2 regions of the Leuconostoc kimchii IMSNU 11154 genome follow, and region 1 is predicted to be linked to the other one. Evidence: predicted binding sites of a transcription regulator. Region 1 holds the regulator's gene; the other holds the start of a gene.

Region 1 (3,433 bases):
ACGCCATTTTCATCTTTGAATTGTGCCGCTAAATAATCAATAACAACATTATCAAAATTATCACCACCAAGGTGTGTGTCCCCATTTGTTGACAAAACTTCAAACACGCCATCACCTAATTCAAGGATAGAAACATCAAAAGTACCACCACCCAAATCATAAACTAAAATCTTTTCGTTCTTATCTAATTTATCAAGACCATAAGCCAAAGCTGCTGCTGTTGGTTCATTAATGATACGCTCAACTTCCAAACCAGCAATCTTACCAGCATCCTTTGTTGCTTGACGTTGTGCATCGTTGAAATATGCAGGCACTGTAATAACTGCCTTTTCAACTTTTTCGCCCAAATAGTCTTCAGCATAACCCTTAATATATTGTAGAATCATTGCTGAAATTTCTTGTGGTGTATAATCCTTACCATCAGCACTAACTTTATAACCAGCTTCGCCCATATGTGACTTAATTGAAATAATTGTATCAGGGTTCGTAATAGCTTGACGCTTAGCTACATCACCAACTTGGCTTTCGCCATTTTTAAAAGAAACAACTGAAGGTGTTGTACGACCACCATCTGGGTTTGTAATAATCTTTGGTTCGCCACCCTCAAGTACGGCCACTGCTGAGTTCGTTGTTCCTAAATCAATACCGATAATTTTTGACATGAATTTTTTCTTCCTTTACTTTTTAGTTAACAATTTATCTTTTTAAGGTGTAGTGCACTAAGCTGAATCACCATGTTCATTAAATAGTCAATTCGATTACTTCGCAACTGCGACCATTGCTGGACGTAAGACACGATCCTGTAAAATATAGCCTTTTTGCAAAACAGAAGCAATTTGATCTGAATCCACAGTTGTTGATTCAACACTTTGAATTGCCTGATGTTTAGTTGGATCAAAAGTTTCACCCACTTCACCAGTTGCAGAGATACCATTATCAGTCAAAGCCTGAACTAACGTTTTAAGTGTCATTTCAACACCTGCTTTAATTTGTTTTGCCACGGCATCATCAGCTTCAACTTCTAAAGCACGTTCCAAATTATCCACCGCTGGTAATACTGCAGCTGCTAATTTCTGGCCATCATACTTACGAACACTTTGCAATTCACGCGCCTGACGTTGCTGTATATTCTGTATTTCAGCTTTCGAACGCAGAAGTTGATCTTCTAAATCAGCAATCTTTTCACGTGCCTGATCAAGTTCAGTTTGCTCTGGTTCTTCAACTACCTGTGAAGTATCACCGTCATTGATCACTTCTTCATTTGACATTTCTTCAACAAGTGGTTCTTCATTGATTACTTCTTCATTTGGTGCTTCTTTTTTTGCTTCATCTGCCACGTGGGTGACCTCCTAATTTATGTATACTCAATCATTTTTTGGCTTAACGCTTCACCAAATGCGTCCATTAACAGTACATTACGTGCATACGTCATACGAATTGGCCCTAGAAGAGCTATCACGCCTTCTCCTTGATTTGGTACGGTAAATGCCCTTGTAATTAAACTGAATGGCTTCAACAATGGCTCGTTGATTTCCTTGGCAATTTTAATGGTCACGCGCTGCTGTGAAGTAGTTGCGACGCGACGAATATCCGTTGCAGAAGTCAAAAATTCTAATAGTCTCTTAACTTCCTTAGTCGACAGGCTATCTTCACCAAAATCTAACACATTCAAGCGACCACCTATATGCACTTTATCACCAATTGATCGGGCGAGAACATCACCAAACAATTGTAAAAACGCAGCAGGTGTTTGAATGACACGACTCATTTGAGTTGGTAATTCATCTGATTGCATCATTTTTAGAACTTCCAACACAGGGCGACCAGTCATTTGGTCATTAATATAATTGGTCATACTTTCCAACGATGACTCTGCCAGCTCTCGTGGTAATTTGAACGTTTGACTAGTCACTTTACCATCATTAGTGACCAGCACTGCAATGAGTTGCTGATTTTCTAATGGTACTAATCGGAACCCTGACACCGTAATATTTAAGCGCTTAGGTTTTAAAATCAAAACTGTTGCAGCAGTTAACTCAGATAAGGTACGTGCTGATTCATCTAACAAATCATCTATTTCATGAAAATTACCATGAAAAGAATTCATAACCAAAGCAATGTCTTGTTGCGTTGCTGACCTTGCGTTCATAAGATTATCAAGATAATAACGATATCCAGCGCGCGATGGCACCCGCCCAGCAGACGTATGCAATTTTTTTATTAATGCTTCCGCTTCTAAGGTCGCCATCTCATTACGAATCGTCGCAGAACTCACTTTGATATCTAGTTGCTCTTGCAAACTTTTGGAGCCCACTGCATGAGCAGTTTGCGTGTATTCATAAATAATGGCACCTAAGATTAATTTCTGTCGTTCGGTTAGCAAACCAGCACCTCCGATTTAGCACTCCTATCATTCAACTGCTAACATCTATTATGATACACTATTTTAAAAAAGAGCGCAAGGGTTTTAGCACTCTTTTTTAAGAGTGCTAAAAAATCAATTCACCGTATCAAAATATTGGCGTGTCTGATATTCATCGCTATTTAATTGTACGATCAAATCGGAAACAGTGCTAAACTTGACTTCGCCCCGAAGATAGGTATACCAAGTGACTGTCACATTCTCGCCATAGATTTCTCTCTGAAAATCTAATATATTAATTTCAACTGTGACAGGTCGTTCATCTCCGAAAGTAATATTACGACCAATACTGGCCATACCCTCATACCAGTCGTCTCCGACCTTCACCTTAACGGCATAAATACCAATTCCTGGTAACCATTCCAATTCAGGTGTTTTGATATTAATTGTTGGAAATCCCAATTTACGGCCACGTGCTTCACCATGAACGACTAATCCAGTTGTTTGGTATATACGTCCAAGTTGCTGATTAACCTGATTCATATCGCCAATATCTAATGCCCGACGGATTGCGGATGACCCTATTTTTTTATGATTATCATCGAATTCAGGCACAACAATAACATCAAAGCGTTGCTGTGCATAAAATGGTAAGTGCATCATATCTGCTGTTGATGAATTACCACCGTATAAATGATCAAAACCACCAACTACCAGAATAGGATTCAAACACATAAGCACATCATCGACAAATTGCTGTGGCTCTACTTTAGCCAGTTCTGACGTAAATTGCATGACATAAATTTTATCCACGCCAAGTTTGGTTAATAGTATTTTTTTTTGCGCCAAGGGGGTTAGATAACGTAATGGTTTCTCTAACGCTCTAAATACAACCGCAGGATATGGGTCATATGTTAGTACCGCCAACGGTACACCCAACTTATCTGCCTCAGATTTAGCACGTTCAATCACTGCTTGATGTCCTCGATGTACACCATCAAAAAAACCCATTGCAACAACTTGTCGCACTGGTTTTTTATTTTTTAAAATTGGGTAATGTAGTCTAATTAT
Region 2 (3,433 bases), 390 kb from region 1:
CATATCTTTTTTAGGCATTGGCGCGCAGTACGGTAAATTTTTACTGGGCGATAAGGCATTTGAATTTTTTAATGATAATAATGTTGACGACTTTATTCAAATCCCTTGGCAAAGTATGACTGCAGTCTACGCTGACGTGTCTGCAAAAAAAATTGGCCGCCGGTTTCGCATCGAAACAGATAAAGGGAGTTTTAATTTTTCTTCCTCGGAAACTGGACGTCTGTTAAAAGTAACGCGTGAACATATTGGTGATGATAAAGTATTAAAAAATCCAACATTGCTAAAACGTATTAAGGGTGTGTTTAAAAAGAAAGATAAGAAAGGCGCGCGATGAAATTATTAAAGAAATTTCAGATTCTACGTTATTTAACGATTGTAGTTGCCTTAGAAATAGTCGCTATTAGTATTAATTTTTTCTATGCACCTGCTAAAGTTGCTGCTGGCGGTGCCACTGGTTTCGCAATTTTGATGAATGAACTGTTTGGTTTTGACAGAGCGATTATAGTTTTAGTCATCAATTTATTAATGATTATTCTTGCAGCTGTATTTTTAGACCGTGGGACAACTGCTCGCATCACTTTTGGTAGCTTAATATTACCGGTATTGTTAAAGATTACACCTAGCTTTCAGGTTTTATCAGATCGTACTTTTGCAGTCTTGGTCGGTGGGACCATTTTTGCTATTGGCGTCGCCATGTTATACCGCGTTGACGCTTCGAGTGGTGGTACTGCTGTGCCACCGATGATTTTGAAAAAATATTTTCGTATTGCGCCCGCATTATCTTTACTTGTTATTGATACAATCGTGTCAATTGGTAACTTAATGATCGATGGTTTGGAGGCGTTAATATTAGCGCTATTTTCGTTAATGATTACGGCTGCTGTAATGAATTTTATTGAGACAGGGCTTGATCGTCGCAAGATGGTTTACATCACAAGCAATGAACGTATTACAAACATTAAACAATATCTAACCAAAAATAATACCAGTTTCACAGCTATGGATGTGCGTGGCGGGTATACGGGTGATAATCGTGAAATGCTAATGGTTATACTGGACAACCAAGATTATAATCGTTTGATTCGTGGCGTTCATATTGTTGATCCGACAGCCTTTGTCATAGCATATGATATTAGCGAAGCTCATGGTGGTACGTTTATATAAGTTGTCAAGCAAATATTAATTTGAAAAAGTACATGATCATGTACTTTTTTTATTGACAATAGTTGTTAAAGTGATATACTTAAAATTGTAATTAGCACTCATAATAAAAGAGTGCTAAAACGAAAAAATCGGAGGTATTATCTCATGTTGAAGCCATTAGGTGATCGCGTGATTATTGAAGTAACAGAAGCTGCAGAACAAACAGTTGGTGGCATTGTGTTGGCAAATAATGCTAAGGATAAGCCAGTCACTGGAAAAATCGTTGCTGCCGGTGCAGGTTATGTTTTGAATGATGGTAAGATTCGTGATTTGACAGTTAAAGTCGGCGATGAAGTTTTGTTTGATAAGTATGCCGGTCAAGAAGTATCATTTGAGGGTACTGATTATCTTGCACTTCATGAAAAAGATATTGTCGCAGTTGTCGAATAATCATATGATATGACGTTAATTAAATGACGTTGAAATCGATATTAAATTAAAAAATGCTAAAGAGGTATGTTAGACATGGCTAAAGAATTAAAGTTTTCAGAAGATGCACGTGCTAAGATGAAGGCTGGCGTTGATAAGTTAGCTGATACAGTTAAAACAACAATTGGACCAAAGGGACGTAATGTTGTTTTGGAGCAATCATATGGTGCACCAACAATCACAAATGATGGTGTAACCATTGCTAAGGCAATTGAATTAGAAGATCATTTTGAAAATATGGGTGCTAAGTTAGTGGCAGAAGTGGCTTCAAAGACAAATGATATTGCAGGGGATGGGACGACAACAGCAACCGTATTGACGCAAGCTATTGTTGCTGAAGGTTTAAAAAACGTGACAGCTGGTGCTAACCCAGTGGGCATTCGTACTGGAATTGAAAAAGCAACAGCGGCAGCTGTTAAAAAGTTGCATGAAATGTCGCACACTGTCAGCACAAAGGCAGAAATTGCCCAAATTGCTTCAATTTCTGCGGCTAATGAAGAAGTCGGCGAATTAATTGCTGAGGCGATGGATAAAGTTGGTAACGACGGTGTTATCACAATTGAAGAATCAAAGGGTATTGAAACAACTTTAGATGTTGTAGAAGGTATGCAGTTTGATCGTGGTTACATGTCACAATACATGGTAACTGATAATGACAAAATGGAAGCTAACTTGGACAACCCTTATGTTTTGATTACTGACAAGAAAATTGGTAATATACAAGATGTTTTGCCTGTATTGCAAAGTGTTGTTGAACAAGGCCGTGCTTTGTTAATCATAGCTGATGATATTACAGGGGAAGCCTTGCCAACATTAGTTTTGAATAAGATGCGTGGTACATTTAATGTCGTTGCTGTTAAGGCACCTGGATTCGGTGATCGTCGTAAGGCACAATTAGAAGATATTGCTATTTTGACAGGCGGTACAGTTATCACGGAAGACCTTGGTTTGAATTTGAAGGATGTGACAATTGACCAACTTGGTCAAGCAAGTAAGATTAATGTCACAAAGGATAACACCACAATTGTAGAAGGTTCTGGTGATAAGGATGCCGTAGCAACACGTGTGGCTACGATCAAGCAACAAATTGCTGAAACCACTTCTGACTTTGATCGTGAAAAGTTGCAAGAACGTTTAGCTAAGTTGGCCGGTGGTGTCGCAGTGATTAACGTTGGTGCAGCTACTGAAACAGAATTGAAGGAACGCAAGTATCGTATTGAAGATGCTCTAAATGCGACACGTGCCGCTGTTGAAGAAGGATTCGTTTCAGGTGGTGGTACAGCCTTAGTGAACGCGATTTCTGCTGTTGCTGCCTTGTCAGAGACGGGTGACGTTCAGACAGGTATTAACACGGTTATTAAAGCATTAGAAGAACCTGTGCGCCAAATCGTTGAGAACGCTGGCTTGGAAGGTTCAGTGATTGTTAACAAATTGAAGGAACAAAAAGAAGGATTTGGATACAACGCTGCTACTGATGAGTGGGTAGACATGATTGCAGCTGGAATTGTCGATCCAACCAAGGTAACACGTTCGGCTTTGCAAAATGCGGCTTCAGTATCTGCATTATTGTTAACAACAGAAGCTGTTGTTGCTGAAGTACCAAAGGATGATGCACCTGTGGCTATGCCACAAGGTGGTATGCCTGGTATGATGTAATATTAGTTTTTGGCGAAAAATCAATTGTCATTGGGACAATTGATTTTTTTGTGCAAAAAAATATTGACAAGAGTATCTAAAAGATATATTTGGGAGTTTCGTATGTATGAATTATATATATTAGGACAATTATTGTTTACCGATC

The links. Region 1 encodes HrcA, which represses chaperone genes, less so after heat shock. Its sites were predicted from a motif close to TTAGCACTCNNNNNNNNNGAGTGCTAA; they were not measured.
Region 2: a site for HrcA is predicted at 1,256-1,282, ahead of groES (co-chaperone GroES). Genes of this name have one in related genera too.

The regions. Positions count from the first base shown of each region.
Region 1 is NC_014136.1:1,822,731-1,826,163, reverse strand. It holds gene dnaK (molecular chaperone DnaK) at 1-662, opposite strand, end outside; gene grpE (nucleotide exchange factor GrpE) at 759-1,337, opposite strand; gene hrcA (heat-inducible transcriptional repressor HrcA) at 1,355-2,383, opposite strand; gene ribF (riboflavin biosynthesis protein RibF) at 2,498-3,433, opposite strand, start outside.
Region 2 is NC_014136.1:1,433,168-1,436,600, forward strand. It holds gene LKI_RS07800 (DUF956 family protein) at 1-334, shown strand, start outside; gene LKI_RS07805 (YitT family protein) at 331-1,164, shown strand; gene groES (co-chaperone GroES) at 1,309-1,593, shown strand; gene groL (chaperonin GroEL) at 1,669-3,288, shown strand; gene LKI_RS07820 (PadR family transcriptional regulator) at 3,391-3,433, shown strand, end outside.